One region of the Streptomyces sp. QH1-20 genome, then DNA from elsewhere that is predicted to be linked to it. Evidence: riboswitches for the same ligand, from Rfam matches in the RefSeq annotation. Region 1 holds a riboswitch; each other region holds the start of a gene.

Region 1 (9,604 bases):
GGCCAGGGCGTTGAGCAGCGCCGCGGCGGTGGCGGCGTCGTCGACGGTGACGACGAACTCGCTGCCGGTCGTCAGTCGTGCGGAGAGGGCGTCCCCCGAGCGCAGCACGATGCCGCTGGCTCCGGGCCGCGCCCGGTAGCCCCACCCGCCGAAGTCGCGGAGGGGGGCGACGGGGCGGTGGCCCGCTTCGGCGATGCGCTCCAGCGGGACATTGAGACGAGGCCAGGGGACGAGGGTGGGCGTGACGGTGATCCCGCGCCGGTCGGCGGTGACGCGGGCCCCGGTCAGCAGGGCGAGGGGAGCGCCGATGACCAGCGGGGGCAGCGCGAGCAGCCACCCCGTGGTGATCCCGACGACGAGGCCGACGGCCAGCACGAGGACGCCGGTGAGGGGCAGTACGCGGGATCCGGTGACACGGGACCAGGAAGCCGTCTCTCCCTCGCCGAGGGAGAGACGGGTGGCGCCGGTCGAGGGGCCGGAGGGCGTCTCGACCTCCTGGACCCTGCCGCAGGCCGGCCACCCCACGGCCGCGTAGACCGCCGCCGCTCCGAACGCGAGCGCGGCCTGGAGGCCGGGCAGGGTGACGGAAGCGGCGTCGGCGGCATGGGCGTTGGCCCGCAGCACGGCGACGACCAGCCACCCGGTCAGCACGGCGGCGCTGCCGCCGGTGACGGCGATCACCCGCTGAACACCGGGGGTCGACCGTATCCAGTGGGTAAGCCCTCCGAAGAGCACGGCGTCACCGAGCAGCACGGCCAACGCGACGGCGAGGAAAGCCCCTTGTCCCGTGAAGCCGTCGGCTTCCCCGCCCGTGCCCATGTGGGTGGCCAGCCGCCCGGGCAGACGGTCGCGCAGGGAGAGGAACACCGAGAGGACGACGGCAGCGGCCACGAGGGGCGGCGTGACGGCGACCAGGGTGCGACGTGCGGTGACGGACAAGTGCCGGATCTGCGGCATGACAACACCTCCACTTGTTTGCATAGTAATAGAACAACTATCACCACGGAAGATGTTGATCGGCTTTGCGGCGCGGGCGGCGGACTCGCCGGGAACAAGGCGCATATCGGGGATACCGGAACTTATCGTGTGCACATGACCGAACCGGCGCGGGGCTCACACAGCAGCGGTGACGACCAGGTCAGCGTCGTCTACACCTGGCAGGTGGAACCGGGCAGGCAGGACGACTTCCAGGAGTGGGCGCACGGCATCCAGCGGGTGGCCCGCACTTTCCCGGGAGAACTGGGCGTCACCTGGCTGCGACCGGAGGGCGACGGGAACCGCTTCCACACGGTCGTACGGTTCCAGGACACCGAAAGCCTGGAACGGTGGATGGAATCCCCCGAGCGCGCCCAGTGGCACGCCCGGCTCACGGGCATCGCGCGTCCGGTGCATCCCCACCTCACGACCACCGGGATGGAGTCCTGGTTCACCGTGCCCGGCGGGGTCGCCCGGCCGCCCGCCCGGTGGAAGATGGCGTGCATGACGCTCCTGGCCGTCTACCCCTTCGTCCTTCTGTACACCTGGCTGGTGGCGCCGAACCTCGTGTCCTGGCCGGTTCCCCTGCGTGCCGCCGTTCTCCCCCTCGCGCTGTCCCCGACGTTGACGTACCTGGTCATGCCCCGCCTCAGCGAGCTGTTCCGCCGCTGGCTCTACCCCGATACCCCTTGAGCGCCGGGGCACATCGGGTACGGGCTGTCCGGCGGGGAGGTTAATGTCCCCCCTATGCAGCAACTGAGTGAGTTCGTCATGACACAGAAGATCACCGCTCTGGTGAATCGATATGTGATCACCACCCGCGACGGCAGTGCCGTCGTCGCGTTCGCCGAGCAGAAGCGGATGGCGCTCAAGGAGGAGGTCACGCTCTGGACGGGCGAGGACCGCTCCGCGGTTCTCTGCCGCTTCAAGGCCCGGAAAGTCATCGACCTCGGGGCCACGTACGAGGTGAACGGGGCGGAGGGCGAACCCATAGGCACCTTCCGCAAGGACGCCAAGGCCTCCCTGATCCGGTCCACCTGGCACCTGACGCAAGGTGACGGGCCGTCGGTCAAGGGCGCCGAGCGCAGCGTCGGCATCGCTCTGGCGCGCCGGGCCGTGGAGATAGCCGACGCGGTGCTGCCGATACCGGTCCCGGTGCCCTTCATGTACCACTTCGACTTCGCCCGGGAGGGGCGGCCGGTGATGTCAGTCGAGCGGAAGGTGGGGTTCAAGGACCGCTACGCCGTGCGGATCCAGGACGCCGACCTCGATCGCCGGCTCGCTCTGAGCATGGCCGTGGCCCTGGACGCTCTCCAGTCGCGCTGAGAAGTCACGGCCACGAGGCGCTCATTCGGTGGGCTCGCAGCTCGGCGCGGGCGGCACCAAGCGGCGCGACAGGCAAACGGCGCGCCGGTGAGCCGATCGCCCCGGTCCGGGGCGCACGCGCCAGCCGCCGCGCACGGTATGTGCGCGGTTCGTTACGTGGTGTGTGGCGGTGGGGGGTGTGGTGTGAGGCCGCTCATGGGACCCAGATCACTTACGAAGCCGGGTAGTGGGGTTCCGATTCGGACATTTGGGTGTGAAGTGGGGTGGTGGATGGGGTTCGGGGTGGGTGGTTGTTCGCGGGTGGGGTAGTAGGTCACACCTTTGCCAGGGGCTTTTCGGGCCGCTAACAATTGCCGAGTCGCATGGCGCCGTCGATCGAGAAACGGCGCTTTCTTCGCGCCGATCCGGCCCGTGCGACTCACGCGATTGGAAGAGGTTCAGCCAGCATGCGCTCCACCACCACCGGTACCGCCCGACTGACCACGCTCCACAAGATCTCCGCCGTCGGCCTGACCGCTGCCGCGGGTGCTGCCGCCCTGGCCTTCGCCGTCACCCCCGGCCAGGCCGCCGAGACCCCCTCCATCGCCGTGAAGCCGGTCGCGTGGACCACCACCGACCTCGGCGCTCACGACCACGTCGGCACCCAGTCCGACAAGGCCGCCGCCAAGGCCAAGGCCGACGCCGCTGCCGCCAAGATCAAGGCCGACGCCGCCGCGAAGGCCAAGGCCGACAAGGCCCGCGCCGACCAGCAGGCCGCCAGCCGCTCCCAGGCCCGCACCCCCGTCAAGCCCGCTCCCGCCAAGCCCGCCGCCCCGGCGGCTCCGGTGAAGAAGGCCTACGCCGACAACCTCGACGGGTGGATCAAGGAGTCCCTGGACATCCTGAAGTCCAAGAACATCCCCGCCACCTACGAGGGCATCAAGCGCAACGTCATGCGCGAGTCGACCGGCAACCCGCGTGCGATCAACGACTGGGACATCAACGCCGCCAACGGCGTCCCCTCCAAGGGCCTGCTGCAGATCATCGACCCCACCTTCAAGGCCTACCACGTCGAGGGCACCTCCTGGGACCCCTACGACCCCGTCGCCAACATCACCGCCTCCTGCAACTACGCCGCCGACAAGTACGGCTCCATGGACAACGTCAACTCCGCGTACTAAGGGAGTCGACCCCGCACGCCGAAGGGCGGCAGCACCCCACCAGGTGCCGCCGCCCTTCGGCGTGTCCCTCCGCAGCGGCCCGGGCCCCTCAGCCCCGGCCGTGACCCGGGCCCCTCAGCCCCGGTCGTATGTGTGGCCCCCGGCCTAGTGGAACTGCTCCTCCTCCGTGGAGCCGCGCAGCGCGAGCGTCTCCGCGGCGGGGTTGAGTGCCGTGCTGACCTGGTCGAAGTAGCCCGTGCCGACCTCGCGCTGGTGCTTCACGGCGGTGAAGCCGTGCCGCTGGTCGGCGAACTCCCGCTCCTGGAGGTCGACGTAGGCGGGCATGCCGTGCTCCGCGTAGCCCCGGGCCAGGTCGAACATGCCGTGGTTGAGGGAGTGGAAACCGGCGAGGGTGATGAACTGGAAGCGGTAGCCCATCGCCCCCAGCTCCCGCTGGAACTTGGCGATCTGGTCGTCGTCGAGCGCGGCCCGCCAGTTGAAGGACGGCGAGCAGTTGTAGGCGAGCATCTGCTCGGGGTGCTCGGCGTGGACGGCCTCGGCGAACTCGCGCGCCTGCGCCAGGTCGGGGGTGCCGGTCTCCACCCACAGCAGGTCCGCGTACGGGGCGTAGGCGAGGCCCCGGGAGATTACGGGCCCCATGCCGGGCTCGACGCGGTAGAAGCCCTCGGCGGTGCGCTCGCCGGTGCAGAAGCGGGCGTCGCGCTCGTCGACATCGGTGGTCAGGAGATTGGCGGCGAGCGCGTCCGTGCGGGCCACGATCAGGGTCGGCACATCGGCGATGTCGGCGGCGAGGCGGGCCGCGTTGAGGGTGCGGATGTGCTGGGAGGTGGGCACCAGGACCTTGCCGCCGAGGTGGCCGCACTTCTTCTCGGACGCGAGCTGGTCCTCGTAGTGGATGCCGGCCGCACCCGCCGCGATCATCGCCTTGGTCAGCTCGAAGGCGTTGAGCGGGCCGCCGAAGCCGGCCTCGGCGTCGGCCACGATCGGGACGAGCCAGTCGACGGCCGCGCCGTCGCCCTCGGCGGTGGCGATCTGGTCGGCGCGCAGCAGCGCGTTGTTGATGCGGCGCACCACGGTCGGTACGGAGTTGACGGGGTACAGGCTCTGGTCGGGGTAGGTGTGCCCGGCCTGGTTGGCGTCGGCGGCGACCTGCCAGCCGGAAAGATAGACGGCCTGCAGTCCCGCCTTGACCATCTGGACGGCCTGGCCGCCGGTCAGCGCGCCGAGCGCGTGGATGTAGTCACGCTCGTGGAGCTGCCGCCACAGCCGCTCGGCGCCGCGCCGGGCCAGGGTGTGCTCCTCCCGGACGCTGCCGCTCAGCCGCACCACGTCCTCGGCGCCGTACGAGCGCCGCACGCCCTGCCAGCGCGGGTCTGTCGCCCACCGCTGTGCCAGCTCCTCGGCCGTCGTCGTCCCTGTCTGCGCCATGACCGCCTCCCAGTGTCGCCGTGCCGCGTGAATCCGCGCCGGATCCGCGTCGCATCCGCAGCGCCTCCGCGCCGGACCCGCACCGAACGTGCTCGGATTTCTGCCAAGAATGTGAAGGGAAGTGTTTCCCCTGGTAAGTACGGCCCGCCGTAGCTCCGTTGAGCGGGCAATGTCGAGAAACCGGGGCTCCGGCGGGCCGTGCTACGACTCTGGCAGTGGCACTCAGTGTCATCAACCCTGGCGGATTGCCAAGTTCTGTGAATCTTCCCGGGCTTGTCTGCCAACTTTGCCAACTCTGTCAACCTTGCCGAGCTGCCATGGCCGGGGTCCGCTCGCCCCGGCTAGGGTGAGCGCACGGAGCCGGGGGCGGCCGGAGGGGGCCTGGGGTGAGCGGGAACACGAGCGAGGCATGAGCAAGACATACGCGGGGGTGCGACTGCGGCGGCTGCGCGAGGAACGGCGGCTCAGCCAGGCCCAACTGGCCCGGATGCTCGCCATCTCGCCCAGCTACCTCAATCAGATGGAGCACGACTCCCGCCCGCTCACCGTGCCCGTACTGCTGCGGCTCACCGAGGCGTTCGGCGTGGACCCCGGCTTCTTCTCCGAGCGCGACACCGGCCGCGTCCTGGCCGACCTGCGCGAAGCCCTCGCCGACGAGGTGGCCGCCGCCCGTGTCTCGCCCACCGATCTGTCGGAACTCGCCTCCCGGCTGCCCGCCGTGGCGGCGGTGCTGCTCGACCTGGGCCGGCGCAACCAGGCCCTGACCGAGCGGCTCGCGGAGGTCGCCGAGCGCCGCGGCACCGACGACCCGGATCTCCCGCGCTCCGCCCACGAGGAGATCCGCGAGTTCTTCTACCGTCGGCAGAACTACCTTCACACCGTCGACACCGCCGCCGAGGAACTGGCCGCCGAGATCGGCATCCGTCCCGGCGAGGTGCTGCCCGCCCTGGCCGCCCGGCTCGCCGAACGCCACGGGGTCCGCATCGCCGCCGACGCCGACCACCTCCACACCTACGACCCCCGCGCCCGGGTGCTGCACCTGTCGAACCGGCTGCGCCCCGGCCAGCAGGCCTTCCGGATGGCGACCCAGCTCGCCCTGCTCGAGTACGACGGGGAACTCACCCGGCTCGCCTCGGAGGACTACGACGAAGACTCCGCCGTCCGGCCGCTGGCCCGGATCGGCATCGCCAACTACGTCGCCGCCGCGCTGATCCTGCCGTACCGCGAGTTCCACGCCGCGGCGGAGGAGCTGCGGTACGACATCGAGCGGCTCGCCGACCGTTTCGGGCTCGGCTACGAGACCGTCTGCCACCGGCTCAGCACGCTGCAGCGCCCGCGGCTGCGCGGGGTGCCCTTCTCCTTCGTACGGGTCGACCGCGCGGGCAACATGTCCAAACGGCAGTCGGCCACCGGCTTCCACTTCTCCCGGGCCGGCGGCACCTGTCCGCTGTGGAACGTCTACGAGGCGTTCGCCTCTCCCGGCCGCATCCATGTGCAGATCGCGGCCATGCCGGACGGGCAGCGCCATCTGTGGACCGCCCGCACCGTCACCCGGCACCGGGGTGGCTGGGGCGAGCCCGGCAAGACCTTCGCCATCGGGCTCGGCTGCGAGATCCGCCACGCATCCCGGCTCGTCTACTCCGACGGACTCGACCTCGACAACGCCACGGCCGCCACCCCCATCGGCATGGGCTGCCGGATCTGCGAACGCCTGGACTGCCCGCAGCGGGCCGTCCCACCGCTCGGCCGGCCCCTCGCCGTCGACGAGAACCGCAGCACCTTCGTGCCGTACCCGGTGCGGGACGCCGGGCCCCGCTGAACCCGGGCCTTGATCCGGGCCGCTGACACTCCGGGCCGGGAGACCCTGGACTTACTAGGACGTCCAACTATATGTTCGGGGGACAAGGTCCGCGGTGCAGGGAAGCCGGTGTGAATCCGGCACGGTCCCGCCACTGTGACCGGGGAGTTCGTCCTCGCGGTACACGCCACTGACGAGCGGGATGTCGGGAAGGCACGGGGACGCGCGGTGATCCGGGAGTCAGGATACCGGCCGCGGAACGTTCCGTGTTGTCCACGAGGATGGAGCAGACACGCATGGCACCGGTCCGTACCCACGACCCTGGTGATCCGGCGCGGCGAGCGGCTGTTCCCGCTCGCTGACGGTTCCCGGCCCTTCGCGTCCCGCGACCCGTCGGCGGCCGCGCGCAACTCGCGCCCTCCGCCGGACGCTTCGCGCCGTCCTCGGATCTCACCTGACGAGAGCAGGCTCTCCCATGGTCCGTGAACTCACCCATTTCATCGGCGGCAGGCACACCCCGGGAACATCGGGTGCCTACGGCGATGTGTACGACCCCAACACCGGCGCCGTGCAGGCCCGGGTGCCCCTGGCGAACCGGGCCGAGACCGAGGCGGCCGTCGCCGACGCGGCCGAGGCCCAGCGGGAGTGGGGCGAGTGGAACCCGCAGCGCCGGGCCCGCGTCCTGCTGCGGTTCCTCCAGCTCGTCGAGGGCGAGAAGGACTCCCTCGCCCGGCTGCTGTCCTCCGAGCACGGCAAGACCGTCCCCGACGCCCTCGGCGACATACAGCGCGGTCTGGACGTGGTGGAGTTCGCCGCCGGCATCCCGCACCTGCTCAAGGGCGACTTCAGCGACAACGCCGGGACCGGCATCGACGTGCACTCCCTGCGCCGCCCGATCGGCGTGACAGCGGGCATCACCCCGTTCAACTTCCCCGCGATGATCCCGCTGTGGAAGGCCGCCCCGGCCATCGCCTGCGGCAACTCCTTCATCCTCAAGCCCTCCGAGCGCGACCCGTCCGTCCCGCTCCGGCTCGCCGAGCTGTTCCTGGAAGCGGGCCTGCCGCCCGGTGTGCTCAACGTCGTCAACGGAGGCAAGGAAGCCGTCGACACCCTGCTCGAGGACCCGCGGGTGCAGGCGCTCGGCTTCGTCGGCTCGACCCCGATCGCCGCCCGCATCTACGCCACCGCCGCCGCCCACGGCAAGCGGGCCCAGTGCTTCGGCGGCGCCAAGAACCATCTGATCGTGATGCCGGACGCCGACCTCGACCAGGCCGCCGACGCCCTGATCGGCGCGGGCTACGGCTCGGCCGGGGAGCGCTGCATGGCGATCTCCGTCGCCGTGCCCGTCGGCGAGGACACCGCCGACGCGCTGGTCGCCCGCCTCAAGGAGCGGATCGGCACCCTGCGGATCGGCCGGTCCGACGACCCCGAGGCCGACTTCGGCCCCCTCGTCGGCCGCGACGCCGTCGACCGGGTCCGCGGCTATGTGGACCTCGGAGTGGAGGAGGGCGCCGAACTCGTCGTGGACGGGCGCGGCTTCACCCTCGCCGGGCACGAGAACGGCTTCTTCGCCGGCGCCTCCCTCTTCGACCGGGTCACCCCGGACATGCGGATCCACCAGGAGGAGATCTTCGGGCCCGTCCTGTCGGTGGTCCGCGCGGCGGACTACGAGGAGGCGCTGCGGCTGCCCTCCGAGCACGCCTTCGGCAACGGCGTCGCGATCTTCACCCGCGACGGGGACACCGCCCGCGACTTCACCCGGCGCGTGGACACCGGCATGATCGGCGTCAATGTGCCGATCCCCGTGCCGGTCGCGTACCACTCCTTCGGCGGCTGGAAGCGCTCCGGCTTCGGCGACCTGGGCCAGCACGGTCCGGACGCCATCCGCTTCTACACCCGCACCAAGACCGTCACCTCGCGCTGGCCCTCCGGGGTCAAGGAGGGCGCGAGCTTCACCATCCCCACGATGGGATGAGCGCCATGACGACAGGCCTCACCGAGGACCAGCTCGCGCTGGCCGGGACGACGCTGGACTTCGCCCGGGAACACCTCGCCCCGCATGCCGTCGCCTGGGACCAGGACAAACACTTCCCCCTCGACGTGCTGCGCAAGGCCGCGGGCCTCGGTCTCGGCGGCGTCTACGTGCGCGAGGACGCGGGGGGCTCCGGCCTCACCCGCGCGGACGGCGTGCTGATCTTCGAGGTACTGGCCACCGGCTGTCCCTCCATCGCCGGTTATCTCTCCATCCACAACATGGTCGGCTGGATGATCGACCGCTACGGCGACGAAGCCCAGCGCGCCCGTTGGCTGCCCCGGCTGTGCTCGATGGACACCCTCGGCAGCTACTGCCTGACCGAGCCGGGCGCGGGCTCCGACGCCGCCGCGCTGCGGACCCGCGCCGTACGCGACGGGAACTCCTACGTCCTGACGGGCGTGAAGCAGTTCATCTCCGGCGCCGGAGCCGCCGAGGTGTACATCGTCATGGCGCGCACGGGCGGGGAGGGGCCGGGAGGCATCTCCGCGTTCGTCGTCGAACGGGACGACCCCGGGCTGTCCTTCGGCCCCGACGAGAAGAAGATGGGCTGGAACGCCCAGCCCACCCGCCAGGTCGTCCTGGACGGCGTCCGCCTCCCGGCCGACCGCCGGCTCGGCGCCGAGGGCGACGGCTTCCGCATCGCCATGAACGGGCTCAACGGCGGCCGGCTCGGCATCGCCGCCTGCTCCCTCGGCGGCGGACAGAACGCCCTGCACCGCAGCCTGGAATACCTCGCCGACCGGGAGGCCTTCGGGGCACCGCTGCTCGACGCCCAGGCACTGCAGTTCCGCCTCGCCGACATGGCGACCGAACTCGCCGCCGCCCGCGCCCTGGTCCGCCAGGCCGCGGAGGCCCTGGACCGCGGCGACCCCCAGGCGGCGC
Region 2 (9,604 bases), 4.8 Mb from region 1:
ATGACGACCATGGGGTGCTCGCGGGTGGCGCCGATGCCGTGCACGGTGATCACCCAGGTGTCGCGGGGGCCGGGCACGAACCAGGCGGGCAGCGGCCCGAGCTCGCCGGGCACCTCGACGTCGGCGTGGTCGAAGCCGAGGGCGTCGCGCGGGTTGCCGGAGTAGACCTGCGGGGTGAGCCACGCGCGCGTGCCCGGCAGCACCATGCCGTGGTCGACGCGCTCCAGGCGGCGTACGACGCAGTCGGCGGGGTGCTCGTCCCCGACGACGGGGCCGACGACGGCGTGCAGGCCGCGCGCGACCAGTCCGTACGTCCCGGGGCGCTCGCTGGCGAGGCTGCGGGTGAGGGTGACCGTGCCGTCACCGGTGGCGTGCACCGTCAGCCGTGGTTCGCCGGGCGGCGGGCGGCCCGGCGCGGGCTTGAGGGCGGCGTCGCTCGCGTACCGTCCGGCCGCCAGGGCGGCCGCTCCGGCACCGAGTACGGTCGTGGCGGCCGTGCGGAGAGGGGCCGCCGCTGTACGCGGGCGCATCCCTTCCAGTGTGTGGGGCCCCGGCGTCCCCGGCCAGTGGGCGGGGGCGACCCGGTCGGGGACGCCGGGGCGCGGGTCAGCGCTGTCCGTAGCCGCGGAGCTTCTCGGCGACCTCGGCCACCTGGGCTCCGGTCAGCAGCGTCGGGGTGTGGCCGGGGACGGTGGCGGCGGTCAGCCAGAGGCGGCACATCCATTCCAGCTGGGCCGTGCGGTCGTACGCCTGGTCGAGGGTGCTGCCGTAGGTGACCGTGCCGTGGTTGCGCAGCAGGGCTCCGGTGCGTCCGTCGAGGGCGGCCAGGAGGTGCCCGGCCAGTTCCTCGGTGCCGTAGAGGGCGTAGGGGGCGACCCGGACCGGTCCGCCGAGGGCCGCCGCCATGTAGTGGACCAGCGGCAGCTCGTCGACGAGGGTGGAGACGGCGGTGGCGTGGACGGCGTGGGTGTGCACGATCGCCCGGGCGTCGGTGGCGCGGTAGACAGCGAGGTGCATGGGCAGTTCGCTGGTGGGGGTCAGCTCGCCGAGGACCCGGCGGCCGTCGAGGTCGACGCCGACGGCGTCGTCGGGGCCGAGCCGGTCGTAGGGGACTCCTGAGGGAGTGACAAGAACAACATCGCCCACCCGGGCGGAGACGTTGCCGGAGGTGCCCACCACCAGCCCCTCCGAGGTGGTGCGACGGGCCGTGGAGACCACGTCCGCCCATGTCCGCGGGATCTCCCCGGGGTCGGCTATCCGGTCTTCGGTCGCTGTCATCGTTATCCGCCTCCGGTTGGCGTCACTGCTCGGTCCGTTCCAGTTCACCTTCCGTTCACCCAGGGTCCCTACGGTCGCCGCGTACCTGACCATCGAGCTGATTGCCTGGGTGAATGGAAAACATCACGCTTCTCATCGGGATCGTGATCGTCACGGCCTTGGTGTTCGACTTCACGAACGGCTTCCACGACACGGCCAACGCCATGGCCACCACCATCTCCACCGGGGCGCTCAAGCCCAAGACCGCGGTGGCCATGTCGGCCGTGCTGAATCTCGTCGGCGCGTTCCTGTCCGTGGAGGTCGCGGCGACGATCTCCAAGGGCATCGTCGACGAATCAGGCATCCGGCCGGAGATCATCTTCGCCGGACTGGTCGGCGCGATCGTCTGGAACCTGCTCACCTGGCTCGCGGGCCTTCCCTCCAGCTCCTCGCACGCGCTGTTCGGCGGCCTGATCGGCGCGACCATCGCCTCGGTGGGCACGGACGCCGTCCACGGTGACGCCGTCGTCATGAAGGTCCTCATCCCCGCCGTCGTCGCCCCGGTCGTGGCCGGCCTGGCGACCGTGCTGGCGACCCGGCTGACCTACCGTCTGGCGCGCGACACCGACCCCGAGGCCAGCGCCAAGGGTTACCGCGCCGGGCAGATCGCCTCGGCCGCCCTGGTCTCCCTGGCCCACGGCACCAACGACGCCCAGAAGACCATGGGCATCATCACCCTCGCCCTGATTTCCGGCGGCGCGCTGGGCGCGGACGCCGACCCGCCGATGTGGGTCATCGCCTCGGCCGGCATCGCCATCGCGCTCGGCACCTACCTCGGCGGCTGGCGCATCATCCGCACCCTGGGCAAGGGCCTCGCCGACATCCAGCCGCCGCAGGGCTTCGCCGCCCAGACCGGCGCCGCCGTCACCATCCTGGCCTCCTCCCACATCGGCTTCGCGCTCTCCACCACCCAGGTCTGCTCCGGCGCCGTCATGGGCGCGGGCATGGGCCGCAAGGGCGGCGTGGTGCGCTGGTCCACCGCGGGCCGCATGATCGCCGCCTGGGGTCTGACCCTCCCGGCCGCCGGCCTCGTCGGCGCCGGTGCCGCTCTCCTTGCCGACCAGGGCGACTGGGGCGTCGCCACGGTCGCCGTGCTCGCCGTCGCCGCCTGTGGCGCGATCTGGCTGGCCTCGCGCCGCAAGCCCGTGACGCACGACAACGTCAACGAGCTCGACGGCCAGGTCGCCGAGCCCGCCGGTGTCGTCACCACCGCCCTCCAGGCCGTCGCCCCGCCGCCGGCCGGGTTCGTCCCGGCTCAGGCCGCCACGGCTCCCCGTGAGCCCGAGCGCACCCCGGCCGCCGCGACCGGCTGACGCCGGACCAGCCAGCCTTAAGGAAGTACGCAATGAACATCGACTGGGCATCCCTCGGCCAGGTCTTCGGCGTCAGCCTCGTCGTCACCGTCGCGATGGTGGGCGTCTTCACCCTCGGCATCGTCGGCACGTCCCGCAAGCCCCAGGGCACGCGGGACGGCGCCGCCGGTGCGGCGGCAACCGCCACCGCGCCGACCGCGGTGGCGCGCACCGGCGCGTACGCCTGCTTCGCGCTGTGCGCGGCGGCCGTCGCGTACGGCATCTACCTCATCGTCGCCTGATCGTCCGCGCACGACAGTCCACCCACGGCCCGGGGCGGCCATGGCCGCAGGTCAAACGTGAGTTGACGGCCGTTCCCGGGCCGTGGTGGACTTCCGGGGCCAAACGGCGACAGCAAGAGGAAGCCGGTGCGAGTCCGGCGCGGTCCCGCCACTGTCACCGGGGAGCGCTCCCCCACCCCGTGGGTCCATAGGGGTCACGGCTCGTCGAAGCGAGCTGGAAGACCGGGGGCAGCGCCGATCCGGGAGCCAGGAGACTCTGGTCGCCGGTCACGTCGAACCAGGGCGCGGACCCTGAGTGAGGACACATCGCGATGCCCGGCTGCCGCCCCACACCCCCTCCCTCCGTCTTCCGTGCACCCCTCCGAGGCATGACGGCGGTCTGATCCGATGCGTGCCGATCACGTCGGTTTCGCGTCCGGTGCCGCGCTCGGCTTTCTCGGCGACCTCCTCGTGGGCGACCCCCGCCGCGGCCACCCCGTGGCCGCCTTCGGGCGCGCCGCGCAGGGCGTCGAGCGACGGCTGTGGCGCGACCACCGCGGCTACGGCGCCCTGCACACCCTGGTGTGCGCGGGCGGCACCGCCGCGGCCGCCGGGCTGCTGACCCGTGCCGTACGGAACTCCCCCCGCGCGCAGGTCGCGCTGACCGCCGCCGCCACCTGGGCCGTGCTCGGCGGCACGTCCCTGGGCCGTGAGGCCCGGGCCATCGGCGGCGCCCTGGCCGCCGGGGACCTGGACGTCGCCCGGGAGCGGCTGCCGCATCTGTGCGGCCGTGACCCGCAGGCGCTGGACGCGCAGCAGATCGCGCGGGCGGTCGTCGAGTCCGTCGCCGAGAACACCTCCGACGCCGTGGTGGGCGCCCTCGTCTGGGGCGCCCTCGGCGGTGTGCCCGGCCTCGTCGGCTTCCGCGCGGTCAACACCCTGGACGCGATGGTCGGCCACAAGTCCGCGCGCTACCGGCGGTTCGGCTGGGCCTCGGCCCGGCTCGACGACGTCGTCGGCTGGCCCGGCGCCCGGCTCACCGCCGCCCTCGCCGTCCTGGCCGGCCCCGACCCGCGCGGCGCCTGGCGGGTGGCCCGGCGTGACGCCGCCCGGCACCCCAGCCCCAACGCCGGTCCCGTCGAGGCCGCCTTCGCCGGTGCGCTCGGCGTGCGGCTGGGCGGCACCCTCGCCTACGCGGGCCGCGTCGAACACCGCCCCGTCCTGGGCGCGGAGCTGCGCCCGGTCCGGGCGGCCGACATCGAGCGCGCGGTACGGCTCTCGCGCCGGGTGTCGCTGCTGGCCCTCGGGGTGGCGATCGCCGGGCGGTACGCCGTCACCGGCGCGCGGGCCGCGACGCGCTCCACGAGCGGTGCGCCGACCGGCCGCGCCCTGGGCAGACTTCCGGCGGCCGTCCCGGCCGTACGGACAGCACTACGGATCACACAACGGGTCATAGCTCCGACGCAGCACAGGAGGAACCGGTGACAGCGGACAGGAGCGGGCCCACGGGCCCGCTGGGCGGGGGCCTGCTGGTGGCCGGGACCACCTCGGACGCGGGCAAGAGCGTGGTCACGGCGGGGATCTGCCGGTGGCTGGTCCGCCAGGGCGTCAAGGTCGCGCCCTTCAAGGCGCAGAACATGTCGCTGAACTCGTTCGTGACGCGCGAGGGCGCCGAGATCGGCCGGGCGCAGGCCATGCAGGCCGCCGCCGCCCGCGTCGAGCCCAGCGCCCTGATGAACCCCGTGCTCCTCAAGCCCGGCAGCGACCGCAGCAGCCAGGTGGTGCTGCTGGGCAAGCCGGTGGGCGAACTCAGCGCGCGCGGGTACTTCGGGGGGCCTGGGGGCCCCGGGGAGTCGTCGGGTGCTTCGCTGTACGGCGGGCGGCGGGAGGCGCTGCTCGGGACGGTGACGGAGTGTCTGGAGGAACTGCGGCGTACGCACGACGCGGTGATCTGTGAGGGCGCCGGCAGCCCCGCCGAGATCAATCTGCGCCGCACGGACATCGTCAACATGGGCATCGCCCGGGCGGCGCGGCTGCCGGTCGTCGTGGTCGGCGACATCGACCGGGGCGGGGTCTTCGCGTCCTTCTTCGGTACGACGGCGTTGCTGTCCCGCGAGGACCAGGCGCACATCGCGGGCTACATGGTCAACAAGTTCCGGGGCGATGTGACGCTCCTGGAGCCGGGCCTGGACATGCTGCGGGACCTCACCGGCCGGCCGACCGTGGGCGTGCTGCCGTTCGCGCACGGCCTCGGCATCGACGAGGAGGACGGTCTGCGGGTCTCGATGCGCGGCGCGGTGCGCGAGTCGGTGGTGGCCCCGCCGCACGGCGCGGACGTGCTGCGCGTCGCGGTGTGCGCGGTGCCGCTGATGTCGAACTTCACGGACGTGGACGCGCTGGCCGCGGAGCCGGGCGTGATCGTGCGCTTCGTGGACCGCCCGGAGGAGCTGGCCGACGCGGATCTGGTGATCGTGCCGGGCACCCGGGGAACGGTGAAGGCGTTGGCCTGGCTGCGTGAGCGCGGGCTCGCGGACGCGCTGAAGCGCCGCGCCGCCGAGGGGCGGCCGGTGCTGGGCATCTGCGGTGGCTACCAACTGCTGGGCGAGCGCATCGAGGACGACGTGGAGTCCCGGGCTGGCACGGTCGAGGGCCTCGGACTGCTGCCGGTGCGGGTGCGGTTCGCCCGGGAGAAGACGCTGGAGCGCCCGGTCGGCGAGGCCCTCGGCGAGCGCGTGGAGGGCTACGAGATCCACCACGGCGTCGCGGAGGTGACCGGCGGGGACGAGGCCTTCCTGGACGGCTGCCGGGTGGGTTCGGTCTGGGGTACGCACTGGCACGGTTCGCTGGAGAGCGACGGCTTCCGCCGGGCGTTCCTGCGACGCGTGGCGGACGCGGCGGGCCGGTCCTTCGTCCCGGCGCCGGACACGAGCTTCGCGGCCCTGCGCGAGGAACAGCTGGACCGGCTCGGCGACCTGATCGAGCACCACGCGGACACGGACGCGCTGCTGCGGCTGATCGAGCGGGGCGTGCCGGCCGGGCTGCCGTTCGTTCCGCCCGGTGCGCCCGCGCACCCCGCCGAGGCCCCCGCGGGCGAGAAGCCGGCCGTCCCCGCACAACCGTCGGACGGCGCGGCGGACACCGCGAGCACCCCGGCGAACACGGCCGCCTCCGACGCGCCCGACCAGAGCCATTCCTTTGAAGCCCTTGAAGGGGGTACCCGCTGATGGCCTCGGCCACCTACCCGTTCACCGCGGTCGTCGGAATGGACGACATGCGGTTGGGTCTGCTGCTCAACGCGATCTCGCCGTCGATCGGCGGTGTGCTCGTCCGGGGCGAGAAGGGGACCGCCAAGAGCACGATGGTGCGCGGCATCGCGGCGCTGATGCCCGCCGTCGACGTCGTCACCGGCTGCCGCTTCTCCTGCGACCCCGCCCTGCCCGACCCCGCCTGCCCCGACGGCCCGCACGCAGACGGCGACCGCGCGGCCGGTGGCGCGCGCGCCGCCAGGATGGTCGAACTGCCCGTCGGCGCCTCCGAGGACCGGCTCGTCGGCGCGCTCGACATCGAACGGGCCCTGTCGGAGGGCGTGAAGGCCTTCGAGCCGGGTCTGCTGGCCGACGCGCACCGCGGCGTGCTGTACGTCGACGAGGTCAATCTCCTCCACGACCACCTGGTCGACCTGCTGTTGGACGCCGCCGCCATGGGCTCCTCCTACGTCGAGCGCGAGGGTGTCTCCGTCCGCCACGCGGCCCGTTTCCTGCTCGTCGGGACGATGAACCCCGAGGAGGGCGAGCTGCGGCCGCAGTTGCTGGACCGCTTCGGGCTGACCGTCGAGGTCGCGGCCTCCCGGGAGACGGACGAGCGGGTCGAGGTCGTGCGCCGCAGGCTCGCCTACGACGAGGACCCGGCGGCCTTCGCCGCCAAGTGGGCCGCCGAGGAGGACGCGCTGCGCGAGCGGATCGCCGCCGCCCGCGCGCTGCTGCCGGACGTGCGGCTGGGTGACGGCGCGCTGCGCCGGATCGCCGCGGTGTGCGCGGGCTTCGAGGTCGACGGCATGCGCGCGGACATCGTGACCGCGCGGACGGCGACGGCGCTCGCCGCCTGGGCGGGACGCACGGACGTGACCGCCGAGGACGTCCGGCAGGCGGCGCTGCTGGCGCTGCCGCACCGGCGCCGGCGCAACCCCTTCGACGCGCCGGGGCTCGACGAGGACCGGCTGGACGAGATCCTCCGGCAGTTCGAGGAGGACGAGCCGGAGCCCGAGCCGGAGGACCCGGACGGCGGCCCCGACGACAGTGGCCCGGACGACGGCCCCGGCGGCGGTGAGAGCCCCGAGGACGGACAGCCGGGCACCCCGGAGGTCCCGGAGCAGCGGGAGGAGCCCACGCGGGGCGACGACGGCCCCGTGGACTCCCCCGCCGCCCCCGAGGACGCTCCGGGCACCCAGCCGGACCCGGCGGCCGGTCAGAACGATCGGACCGGTCAGGCCGAGGACGGCGATACGGCCGTCGTGGGGGCCGCCGAGCCGTTCCGGACGCGCAAGCTCGACGTGCCCGGGCTCGGCGAGGGCGCCGACGGGCGCCGCTCCCGCGCGCGCACCGCGCACGGCCGGACCACGGGGGCGCGCCGTCCCCGGGGCGCCCTGTCCAAGCTGCACCTGGCGGCGACCGTGCAGGCGGCGGCCCCGCATCAGCGGGCGCGCGGCCGTTCGGGGCCGGGCCTGGTGGTGCGCCGGGACGATCTGCGGGAGGCGGTGCGCGAGGGGCGCGAGGGCAATCTCGTGCTGTTCGTCGTGGACGCCTCCGGTTCGATGGCGGCCCGTAAGCGGATGGGCGCGGTCAAGGGCGCGGTGCTGTCGCTGCTGCTCGACGCGTACCAGCGCCGCGACAAGATCGGCATGATCACCTTCCGGGGGTCGGGTGCGGCGGTGGCGCTGCCGCCGACGTCGTCGGTGGAGGCGGGCGCGGCGCGGCTGGAGAAGCTGCCGACCGGGGGCCGCACCCCGCTGGCGGCCGGGCTGCTCCAGGCACACGAGGTGCTGCGGGTGGAGCGCCTGCGGGACCCGTCACGGCGGCCACTGCTGGTCGTGGTGACCGACGGGCGGGCCACGGGCGGCCCCGAGCCGCTGGTCCGGGCGGCGCGGGCGGCACGGATGCTGGCGGGCGAGGGCACGGCGTCGGTGGTCGTCGACTGCGAGTCGGGGCCGGTGCGGCTCGGGCTGGCGGGCGAGCTGGGCCGCGAGCTGCGCGGACCGGTCGTGACCCTCGACGAGCTGCGCGCGGACAGCGTCTCCGCGCTGGTCAGGACCGTAACGAACACGAACTCCAGGAGGGCCGCGTAATGCCACAGGGACAGCCGACCGTCGTACCCGACGACGGGCTCACCACGCGTCAGCGCCGCAACCGGCCGTTGGTCTTCGTCCACACCGGCATCGGCAAGGGCAAGTCGACGGCCGCGTTCGGGCTGGCGCTGCGGGCGTGGAACCAGGGCTGGCCCATCGGGGTGTTCCAGTTCGTGAAGTCGGCGAAGTGGAAGGTCGGCGAGGAGAACGCGCTGCGGGTGCTCGGTGCCTCGGGCGAGGGCGGGAGCGTCGACTGGCACAAGATGGGCGAGGGCTGGTCGTGGATCCAGCGCGACGCCAAGGAGGGCGAGCTCAGCAACGAGGAGAAGGCCCGCGAGGGCTGGGAGCAGGTCAAGCGGGACCTGGCCGCGGAGAAGTACAAGCTCTACGTGCTGGACGAGTTCGCGTACCCGATGCACTGGGGGTGGATCGACACGGACGAGGTGATCTCGGTGCTGCGCGACCGCCCCGGCACACAGCACGTGGTGATCACCGGCCGCAACGCCCCGCAGGCGCTGGTGGAGTTCGCTGATCTGGTGACCGACATGTCGAAGGTCAAGCACCCGATGGACGCCGGTCAGAAGGGCCAGCGGGGCATCGAGTGGTGAGTACGCGCATCCCCCGTCTGGTCATCGCCGCCCCGGCCTCCGGCAGCGGGAAGACCACCGTCGCCACCGGGCTGATGCGGGCCTTCGCGGACGCCGGACTGGCGGTGTCCCCGCACAAGGTCGGCCCGGACTACATCGACCCCGGCTATCACACGCTCGCGACGGGCCGCCCGGGCCGCAATCTGGACGCCTACATGTGCGGTCCCCAGCGGGTGGAGCCGCTGCTCCTGCACGGGGCGGCGGGCTGCGATCTCGCGGTGGTCGAGGGGGTGATGGGCCTGTACGACGGTGCCAGCGGCCAGGGCGAGCTGGCGTCGACGGCCCATGTGGCGAAGCTGCTGCGGGCGCCGGTGGTGCTGGTCGTCGACGCGTCGTCGCAGTCGCGTTCGGTGGCGGCGCTGGTGCACGGCTTCGCGTCCTGGGACCCGGAGGTGCGGGTCGCGGGCGTGATCCTCAACAAGGTCGGCTCGGACCGCCACGAGCGGTTGTTGCGGGACGCGCTGGAGGAGTCCGGCGTCCCGGTGCTGGGTGCGCTGCGGCGTGCCCCGGCCGTGCACACGCCGAGCCGCCACCTGGGCCTGGTGCCGGTCGCCGAGCGCAGCACGGAGGCCCTCGACGCGGTGGCCGCCCAGGCGGACCGGGTCCGCGAGGGCTGCGACCTGGAAGCCCTGCTGGCGCTGGCGCGCAGCGCGCCCGCGCTGACGGACGAGGCCTGGGACCCGACGGCGTCGTGCCCGCCCGCCGACGGGCAGCCGAGCGGCCCGC
Region 3 (9,604 bases), 6.5 Mb from region 1:
GACAGCTCTCCTCACCGGCATGTACGAGGCCGAGGCGAAGTACCTGGCAGCCGGCGGCCCCGGCGAGGCACCCTTCGATCTCCTCGCCCCCTTCTTCGCGTCCGATGTCGTCCTCCATCAAGCCGATGCGCTCCCCTATGGCGGCACCTGGCGTGGACACGCGGGTCTCACACGGTTCTTCCTCGCGATGAGCGACGCGTGGGAGTCGTTCGACATGGTGGATCAGGAATTCCTCGCCACCGGCGAGACCGCGGTGGTGCTCACCCAGGTACGGGCGCGCGCCCGTGCGACCGGCCGTGAGCTCTCCTTCCCGATCCTGCAGACGATCACCGTGCGGGACGGGAAAATCGTCGAGGTCCGCCCCTATTACTGGGACACCGCCGTGATTGCCGATGCCTGCGCGGTACCAGCACGGCTCGCCTGAGGCCCGGCGAAATACCCCGGCGGCCGCCGGTCCTGCCCGGTACAGTCCGAGGGGCATTTCGCGTCCCTGGCACACAAGGAGATCGAATGACGTCCCTCATCCGGCACATCACCTTCGACTGCGCCGAGCCGCACGAGCCTTACGAGCTGGCCGAGTTCTGGAGCCGGGTCCTCGGTCATCCGGTCCACCCGGAGGACGAACCGGGCGACGACGAAGTGGCCTTGGAGGTACCCACCGGTCAGCCGACCCTGCTGTTCATCCGGGTACCCGAGGCGAAAACGTTGAAGAACCGCGTACACCTCGACCTGCAACCGGACCAGCCGCGCGATGAGGAAGTGCAGCGGGTGTCGGCGCTCGGCGCGACCATCGTCGACGACCGGCGCAAGCCGAACGGCAGGGGCTGGGTGGTCTTCACGGACCCGGCCGGTAACGAGTTCTGCATCGAGGCCAGCGCGACGGAACGCGCGGCCCTCGATGCCGGCGGCACACCGACCGGGCTGTGACGGCCGGGCGACAGCCCCTACGTGCGCCCGGCTCGGTAGGGGCCGCCCCGGAAGTACATGCTCTGGTGCGAACGCGGGTGGTCGCCGCGCTCGTACGCGGCGTCGGACCGTTCCGCCGGGGCGGACCGCGTGGCCAGGTTCCGGAGCGTCTCCAGGCCGGCCAGCACCTCGTCGCGGTTGCCGGCCGCCCGCATCCACCGTGGCAGCCGGGCGAACATGGCCATCGTGGGACGCATGCCTCCCCGTTCACGCAACCGGGCTCCGATGTGCGCGCCCAGTTCGTCGACGTGCTCCTCGTTGTACGCCCACAGGATGTGCCCGGCACAGCGGGTCTGGAGCCACAGCGGCCGCCGGAAGAACGGGTCGTGCGTACCACCCGGCACGGCGCCGACCACGCCGGCGCCCCGCGCCTCGGGTTCCCAGCCGTCGACGGCACCGCACCCCGCACACGTCAGGCGCCGCGGCTGGAACAGCAACTCGCCGAAGTGGCGTGGCTCAGGAAGACCGGGGCCGGGTACGACGAGCGCGGACCCGCCGCACCGGGGGCAGACCACGATGATGCAGCCGGTGAACTGCACCAATCCCCTTCCCGGGTCGTAGTGGCGGGTCCGGTCGATCGGCTCGGAACTCATGACGGACACCATGGCAGGTGTGCGGACCCGTCCGCGACCTCGTTCCCCCGCCCTGCTCCCGCCCCCGCGCCTACCCCCGCTCCAGGCGGCTGAGCAGGCCGCGTTCGAGGGCTGTGACCACCGCGTGCGTGCGGTCGCTGACATCGAGCTTCGCGAAGACACGCAGCAGGTGCGTCTTCACCGTGGCTTCCGCGATGGCCAGGCGTTTGCCGATGTCGGCGTTGGACAGGCCGTCGGCGACCGCGTTCAGTACGTCCCGCTCCCGTGCGGTCAGGGCGACCGGGGCGGGTTGCCGCATTCTGGCCATGAGCCGTTGCGCGACCCGGGGGGCCAGGACGGTTTCGCCCCGGGCTGCGGAGCGGATGGCGTCGACGAGTTGCTCGCGCGTGGTGTCCTTGAGGAGGTAGCCGATGGCGCCCGCCTCGACCGCGCGCTCGATCTCGACGTCGGTGTCGTACGTCGTCAGGATCAGAACACGCGTCCCGGTTTGGCCCGCCACGATTTCCCTGGTGGCGGCCACCCCGTCGAGGACCGGCATGCGCAGGTCGATCAGGGCCACATCGGGTTCAAGGCGCCGGGCGAGCTCGACGGCCTCCCGGCCGTTGCCCGCCTCGCCGACGATGTCGATGGTGGGCTCCGAGGCCAGCAGGGCGACCACGCCGGCGCGCATCACCGTATGGTCGTCCACCACGATGATGCGGAGGTTTCCTTCTGTCGCTGTCACAGCCGTCATGTCACACCTGACCGTTCGTGGGGACCATGGCGAGGACGCGGGTGCCGTCGCCGACCGAGCTGGTGACCGTGAGCTCGCCGCCGAGTTCGGCCAGCCGCTTGCGCATGCCGTCGAGGCCGAAGCCGCAGGAGTCCGCGACGACGAAGCCGCGGCCGTCGTCGGTGATCTCCAGTTCCAGACCGTAGCCGTGGTCGGCGAGGACGACGCCCACGGTGGAAGCGGCCGCGTGTTTACGGATGTTGGCCAGCGACTCCTGCGTGCAGCGCAGGAGGGCGATCCGGGTCTGCTGGTCGCATTCGACGTCCGGCAGCTCCGCGTCGACCGTGAGGCCGGTGTCCTCGGCGAAGCGGTCCAGGGTGCGGCGCAGGGCGCGGGCGACCGAGCCGGGGGCGACGCCGCTCTGGGGGGCGGAGCCGACCAGGACGCGCGCTTCGGCGAGGTTCTCGCGGGCGGTGTGCTCGATGGAGAGCAGCTGTTGGGCGCTCTTCCCCGGGTCGGTACCGAGTCCGGAGCGGGCCGCCTCGGCGAGCACGATGATGGACGCGAAACCCTGGGCGAGGGTGTCGTGGATGTCCCGCGCGAGCCGTTCCCGCTCCTCCGCGGCGCCCTGGCGCTGGTGGGCCTCGACCAGCTGCTGGTGGGCGTTCTCCAGCTCGGCGTTCAGTCGGCGGGCACGTTCGTCGCTCTGCCGCACGATGCGATGCACCAGCAGCCCGACGAGCACACCGGCCGCGTAGCCGATGACGGTGAAGGCGACGTTGCCCGTGAGGAGTTCCGTGTGCCGAACGGCCCGGGCGGTCACGGTCACCACCACGGCGGCGCCACTGTAGGCAATGGCCGATCCCGGGCTCGCGGCGAACATCCAGAATTGCGGGAGGGACACGATGAACAGCGCCGCGCCCCCGCCCGGCAGACCGCCCATCGCCCCCACACCGAGGGCGAGGACACTCAGATGAACGCGCGGACGCCACACGGGATTGCCCGGGAAGAGACGCAGGGTGGCGTAGCCGAGGGAGATCACGGCCAGCAGCGCCAGCGACCAGTATTTCGCCGCTCCGGAATCGTTCCGCACACCGATGACGGAGGGCGCCAGACCGAGGAGCACCCAGGCGACGGTGTACCACCGGTGAAGCGTCGGTATCCAGAACCGGTCGTTGGGCTGTGGCCGTTGAATCATGCTGGTCAGCCTACGTTTTCGAGCGGTCGGCCGACCGGGACGACGGGCGGTGCTCCGCGACCGTTCCGCGACGGCCACCAGCACCTGTCGCCGAGCAGCAGCATGAGTGCGGGCAGGATCACGATACGGATGACGAAGGCGTCGATCAGTACGGCCACCGCCAGGCTGAAGCCGATCTGCTTCATCTCCATGATGTGCAGGGGCACGAAGCTGGCGAACACCGTCACCATCACGAAGGCGGCGCTGGTCACCACACTCGCCGAGCCGCCGATGCCTTCGAGTACGGCCTGCCGGGTCGGCACACCGCGGAGCACACCCTCCCGGATCCGGCTGATGACGAACACCTGGTAGTCCATCGACAGGCCGAAGAGGATCACGAACAGGAACAGCGGTACCCGGGAGCCGACCGAGCCGGTGGAGGTGAAGTCGAGCAGGGGCTCGGCCCATTCGCCTTGGAAGACCAGCACCAGCAGACCGAGCGAGGCGGCGGCCGAGAGCAGGTTCAGTGCCACGCCGATGAGGCCGAGGAGCACGGAGCGGAACGCCCACACCGTCATGGCGAAGGTCACCAGGAGCAGGGACCCGATGACGATCGGCAGCTTCTGCTTCTGGTGCTCGGGGTAGTCGGCGTAGCGGGCGACGTCCCCGGTCACCGCGGTCCGGGCGCCGGTCACCTGGCCGACGGTGGCCGGTACGTACGTCCCGCGGAGGCGTTCGAGGGATGTCTGCGCCGCGTCGGAGCTCACGTGGTGCGGTACGGGCAGTTCCAGGAGGCTGACGCGCCGGTCGGGTGAGGTGCGCAGTTCCGCCGTGCCGGTGAGGGCCGGGTCGGCTTCGGCGCGGCGGGCGAGTTCGCGCAGCGCGCCGGTCACTTCGTCGGCGAGGGCGGGCTCAGCGCGTACGACGACCTGGTGCATGGACTTCAGTTCCGGGAAGGCGTGGTTCAGCCGGTCGTACGTCTGCATGGCGGGGATGGAGCGGGAGTGGGTCTCGCGGCCCATGTCGGTCAGTTCGAGGTCCAGCAGCGGGGCGGCCAGGGCGAGTGTCGCGAGGACGGCGACGGTCAGGGTGGCGGCCGGACGCCTGCTCGTGGCGCGCAGGACGGCCCCGGTGAGGCGACCGGCACCGCCCTTCGGCTGCCGGGGGTGCTTCGGCTGTGCGGTCCCGCTCCCGGCCGCGCGGGCGGCCTTGCGCAGCGCGCGGCGCTCCGCCCGCTCACCGAACGTGGCCAGCAGCGCGGGCAGCACGGTGAGCGAGCTGACCACGGCGACCAGGGTGACGACGATCGCGCCCGTGGCGATCGAGGAGAAGATGACGTCGTCCACCAGGTACAGCGTCGCGCTGGAGACGGCGACGGCGAGCCCGGAGAGCACGACGGCCCGTCCGGAGGTGGCCGCGGCGAGTTCCACCACGGCCTGCGAGCTGAGCCGGCCGCCCGCCCGGGCGCGTTCCTCCCGTTCGCGCTTGAGGTAGAAGAGGGTGTAGTCGACGCCGACGGCCAGGCCGATCAGCAGGATGACGTTGGTGCCGACGCCCGCGTCGGGGAAGGCGTGCGAGGCCAGCATGGACAGGCCGATGGCGGCGGCGATCGAGGAGAGTGCCAGCAGCAGCGGCACGGTGGCCATCGCCACGGAGCGGAAGACGAACAGCAGGGTGATCAGGGTGACGGGCAGCGCGATGATCTCCGTGCGGGAGAGGTCGTCGCCGCGCAGCTTCTCGACGCCCTTGCTGATGGAGGGGCTGCCGGTTTCCTCCACGCGCAGTGCGGGGTGTGCGGCCCGCACCGCGGCGGTCTGCGCCCGCAGCGGTGCGACGTGCTTCTTGCCGTCGAGCTCGGGGCCCTTCATGGTCACATCGACCCGGACCGCTCTGCCGTCGGCCGAGCGCACGGGCGCGCCCACGGAGGCGACTTCGGGAAGTTTCCGCATCCGGGCGGTGATGTCCCGGGCGGCGGTGTCCGCGGCGGTCCGGTCGAGCGTGTCCGTGCCGGGCTTCGCGGTGATCAGCACGCGCTCCACGGGCTTCTGGTGCAGTCCGCCCCCGGCCGCCATGGCCTCCGCCCGGCCCGCTTCACCGACGCGGAAATCCTCACTGGTGGCGGCGTTGGCGCCCACCGAGATCCCGGCGCCGAGACACAGGGCGACGAACAGGAACCAGCCGCCTATCGCGCGCCACGGGTGCCCGGCACTCCAACGGGCCATACGTACAGGGAAGGTCGTCATGGTGTCCATGCTGGTCGCCGGGGTGCCGCTGCCATGAGCCTCGACCGGTTGAACTTCGTGTCCACCGGTCGGTGGACACGAGGGGTCGCCCCCAGCCCCCTTCGCCCCAAGTCCCTTTCCCTCACACCCCGGTGGGGTCGTCAGGCCCCCTGTCGCACACGCGTCCGCCCCTTTACTCTGGAGGCGCAGTCGGTTCGCGCTGTCCGCCTGGCAGCCGCGTCGTAAGAGGGAACCCGGTGGGAGTCCGGGACTGCCCCGCAACGGTGAGTGGGAACGAACGTCGTCATCGGCACCGGTCCGGGAGAACGGGTCCGGGAAGCGACGGCCGGTAGGTGCGAGGTAGGTCGCGTGCGACCTCGCAGGCCCACGAGTCCGAAACCTGCCCACTGCGCGCGTGCGGCCCGCACGCGCTGATCGCGGTGGCCTCGAGGGTGGGCCGGCGGGTGCAGGTGGGCATCGTGCTCGTGCCGGGCGGCGTCCGCTGTTCCTTCGCGTGCCCTCAGCGGTCCCGGGATCCCGGCGACGCGCGAAGGAGTGCCCTGGTGACCGATGTCCCTCGCCGCCCTCCCCCCAGGCCGCCTCGGTGACGTCCTCCGGGCAAGGGGGCGCCCCCGTCCCGCCCTCCCGTACGGCGGTCGGCACGGCGCCGCAGACCGATCGAGCCGTCGTCGACGCGCGGCCCGTGCTCCGCGTTCCGTGTGCACGGGACGGGCGGACCTTCTCGGGGGTGTGCCACGGCACCCTCGGGGAGCTGTTCCAGGGGCCGCTCCGACACGAGGGCGAGCAACGCATCGCGCTCGTCTCCTTCCCCGTCGACCGGCACTCCTGGGTGCATTTCACCCGGGGTGCCGGCCCTCCGGGGGCCTTGCCGGCCGGGGAGAAGACGGCGCGGGCCGCCGGGCTGTTCCTGGAGCGCTACGGCCTGACCCTGCCGCCGGGCCGGTGGAGTGCCCATTCCGACCTGCGCGTCGGCGTGGGCATGGCCAGCTCCACCGCCGACATCGTGGCGACGCTGCGCTGTCTGTTCCGGATCTTCTCGCTGCCCTACGACCCGCGTGCGGTGATCGAGGTGCTGTCCGCGATCGAACGCGCGGACAGTGTCTTCCTCGACGAGTTCGCGCTGTATCTCAGTGACCGGCACCGTGTCGTCCGCCGCATGGGAACCGCCATCGCCTTCCACACCGCGTTCATCACGGAGGCCGGCACCGTCGACACGGCCGCGGTGACCCCGCTGCTGCTGCGGCACTACCTGCGGCGGTCAGCGGACTACGAGCGCTGCCTGACCGATCTCCTCAAGGGCTTCTCGGCAGCCGATCCCGCGGCTGTCGCCCGTTCGGCGACGACCAGCGCCGCTCTTTCCCAGGAGGTGCTGCCCAAAGCCACGTTCGAGACCGTGCTGGCACACCGCGAGGAGTTCGGGGCGGACGGTGTGTTCGTCGCGCACACCGGCTGCCTCGTCGGCTATCTCTTCGCCCGCCGCCCCTCCCCCGCGCTCAAGGACGAACTGTCCGGCTTCTTCCACACGCTCGGCCACCAGTGCTCATTCGCCCAAGGAGGCTACGGGTGATACACGCCCATATCGCCGACGCTCTCAAGTCCCCGCACCTGATCCGACTGTCCGACGGCATGGTCCTGGCCCGCTTCGAATCCATGAAGATCTACTCCGCGCTCGCCGCGGTGCGCCGACTGCTCGACCGGGGCACGGTCCGGCCCGGGCAGACCCTCGTCGACAGCTCCAGCGGAATCTACGCCCAGGCACTGGCGCTGGCCTGTCACCGCTACGGCATGCGCTGCCACATCGTCGCGTCCACCACCGTCGACGCCACCACCCGCGCCCAGTTGGAGATCCTCGGCGCCACCGTCGAGCAGGTCGCCCCGTCGAAGAACCTCGCACTCGACCAGGAGCTGCGCGTGGCGCGGGTGCGGCAGATCCTGGCGGAGCGTCCCGACGTCCACTGGATGCGTCAGTACCACGACGACATCCACTATCTGGGATACCGGGAGTTCGCGGACATCGTCGCCACCGCGCTCCCGGACCGGCCGCTGACCGTCGTCGGGGGGATCGGGTCGGGCGCCTCCACGGGCGGGCTGGTCGAGCATCTGCGCCGGCGTGATCCGTCGGTCCGTCTGATCGGTCTGCAGCCCTTCGGGAGCGTCACCTTCGGCAGTGAGGACCACCACGATCCGGAGGCCATCATCGCCGGCATCGGCTCCTCGATCGTCTTCGACAACGTCCGCCACCATCTGTACGACGCGATCCACTGGATGGACTTCCAGCACGCCATGGCGGGGGCCGTGGCGCTGCTGCGCGAGCACGCGGTGTTCGCCGGCCTGTCCACGGGCGCCGCCTACCTCGCCGCCTCCTGGGAGGCGCGCCGCTGCCCCGGCCGGCTCCATCTGGTGATCGGGGCCGACACCGGTCACCGCTACGTCGAGCGGGTCTTCGCCCGGCACCGCGAGGCCCTGGACACCGCCGCGCTCGGCCCGGCCGAGATCACGTCGCCGGCGGACCTGTCCATGCCCTGGTCGACGATGGCCTGGAACCGCAGCCCCGCACCGGGCCGGCAGAAGGAGCTCGCATCGTGACGGTGGTCTCCCTGGAAGCCCTCACTTTCGGCCTGGGGCACCTGGTCCGGGCCGCCGACGCGCTCGGCGAGCGGATCCGGCTGCTGACCCGCGACCCGCTCGTCTACGCGCACGAACTGCGGCAGCTGCCGGACGGGGCCCTCGACGTGGTCGAGATCGACACCTTCGACGTGGAGGCCGTGGCCGCGGACCTCGCCCGCCTCCCGGGGCTGCGGGGGCTCATCAGCTCGACCGACACCTGGACGCTGGTCGGTGCCGAGCTGACGGCCCGCTTCCGGCTGCCCGGCCTGGACGCCGCCGTGCTGGAGCTGACGCGGGACAAGGCAAGGGTGCGCAATCTGCTCCACGAGGCGGGCCTGACGAGGGGCCGGGCAGTGGAGGCCGGAGCCCTGGGGGCCGACGCCGACTACCCGCGTCGGCTGGGGAAGGAGGTGGGCTTCCCCGCCGTCCTGAAGGACACCGCCGGAACCGGCAGCCAGAACGTCTGGCTCGCCCGGGACTTACCGGAGCTCGAAGAGGCCCTGCGCGAGGCCGGCGGGCGGCGGCTGACCGGCCGCCTCTTCGCGGAGCCGTACTTCTCCGGGCCTCTCTACAGCGCCGAGACACTCACCTGGGAGGGGCGGACCAGGCTGCTGGGCGTCTCCAGCCGGTTGATGTCGCACGAGCCGCACTTCCGTGAGGAGATCACCGCGTTCCCCGTCGCCTTCCCCGAGCCGCAACGCCTGTCGCTGGAGAAGTGGCTGGGCGAGATCCTCGCGGCAGTGGGGTACACCGACCGGTTTGCCCACGTCGAGTTCGCCCTCACCGTGACGGGCCCGGAGATCATCGAGATCAATCCTCGGATCGGCGGTGCTCTCGTCGCGGAGGGCATGTGCCGGGCTCTCGGCTGCAATGTGTACGAGGCGATGGTGGAGGCCTCTCTCGGCCGTCGCCCCCGCCTCATCGACGCGGAGCTGCCGGGCGGCCCGGCGGTCGCGTTCGTACTCGGATACCCGGAACGCGCAGGGGTGTTCACGGGTGTGACGGGCCTCGACCGGCTGGAGGACATGCCGGGGTCGCCCGCCTGGTATCCGGTCAAGCGCGTCGGGGACCGTATCGAGCACCTGGGCGACAGCCGGGGTTACGCGGGCATCGTCTGGGCGGAAGCGGACACCGCTGAACTGGCCACCCACCGCGCCGTGGCCGCCGCCAACGCCGTACGGGTCCACACCGAGCGGGCGGCCGGGTGAGTGGAGGGCGGGCCACGGCGGCGCCCCTCGGGGTCTCGCTTCTCCGGCTGAGCGGACCGCTGCGGTTCCTGCTGGTCAGTTCCTTCCTCATCCCGCTG

Evidence for each region. Region 1 has a riboswitch for cobalamin ahead of AB8O64_RS30720 (CoA-acylating methylmalonate-semialdehyde dehydrogenase). Riboswitches for the same ligand answer to the same signal wherever they lie in the genome.
Region 2: it holds a riboswitch for cobalamin, as region 1 does, so the genes downstream of both, AB8O64_RS08865 (cobalamin biosynthesis protein) here and AB8O64_RS30720 (CoA-acylating methylmalonate-semialdehyde dehydrogenase) in region 1, are expected to answer to the same signal.
Region 3: it holds a riboswitch for cobalamin, as region 1 does, so the genes downstream of both, AB8O64_RS01620 (hypothetical protein) here and AB8O64_RS30720 (CoA-acylating methylmalonate-semialdehyde dehydrogenase) in region 1, are expected to answer to the same signal.

What each region holds. Positions count from the first base shown of each region.
Region 1 covers NZ_CP166299.1:6,809,226-6,818,829, forward strand. The annotation lists gene AB8O64_RS30690 (hypothetical protein) at 1-957, opposite strand, end outside; gene AB8O64_RS30695 (antibiotic biosynthesis monooxygenase) at 1,093-1,668, shown strand; gene AB8O64_RS30700 (hypothetical protein) at 1,723-2,301, shown strand; gene AB8O64_RS30705 (transglycosylase SLT domain-containing protein) at 2,748-3,461, shown strand; gene aceA (isocitrate lyase) at 3,606-4,889, opposite strand; gene AB8O64_RS30715 (short-chain fatty acyl-CoA regulator family protein) at 5,299-6,708, shown strand; cobalamin riboswitch at 6,777-6,959, shown strand; gene AB8O64_RS30720 (CoA-acylating methylmalonate-semialdehyde dehydrogenase) at 7,163-8,662, shown strand; gene AB8O64_RS30725 (acyl-CoA dehydrogenase family protein) at 8,659-9,604, shown strand, end outside.
Region 2 covers NZ_CP166299.1:1,987,142-1,996,745, forward strand. The annotation lists gene AB8O64_RS08845 (alpha/beta hydrolase family protein) at 1-530, opposite strand, end outside; gene AB8O64_RS08850 (class II aldolase/adducin family protein) at 607-1,278, opposite strand; gene AB8O64_RS08855 (anion permease) at 1,392-2,630, shown strand; gene AB8O64_RS08860 (hypothetical protein) at 2,663-2,911, shown strand; cobalamin riboswitch at 3,026-3,168, shown strand; gene AB8O64_RS08865 (cobalamin biosynthesis protein) at 3,299-4,375, shown strand; gene AB8O64_RS08870 (cobyric acid synthase) at 4,405-6,114, shown strand; gene AB8O64_RS08875 (putative cobaltochelatase) at 6,114-8,231, shown strand; gene cobO (cob(I)yrinic acid a,c-diamide adenosyltransferase) at 8,231-8,839, shown strand; gene AB8O64_RS08885 (cobyrinate a,c-diamide synthase) at 8,836-9,604, shown strand, end outside.
Region 3 covers NZ_CP166299.1:324,915-334,518, forward strand. The annotation lists gene AB8O64_RS01590 (nuclear transport factor 2 family protein) at 1-424, shown strand, start outside; gene AB8O64_RS01595 (VOC family protein) at 511-927, shown strand; gene AB8O64_RS01600 (hypothetical protein) at 945-1,559, opposite strand; gene AB8O64_RS01605 (response regulator) at 1,630-2,292, opposite strand; gene AB8O64_RS01610 (sensor histidine kinase) at 2,294-3,469, opposite strand; gene AB8O64_RS01615 (MMPL family transporter) at 3,475-5,691, opposite strand; cobalamin riboswitch at 5,865-6,093, shown strand; gene AB8O64_RS01620 (hypothetical protein) at 6,275-7,258, shown strand; gene AB8O64_RS01625 (cysteine synthase family protein) at 7,255-8,277, shown strand; gene AB8O64_RS01630 (ATP-grasp domain-containing protein) at 8,274-9,506, shown strand; gene AB8O64_RS01635 (MFS transporter) at 9,503-9,604, shown strand, end outside.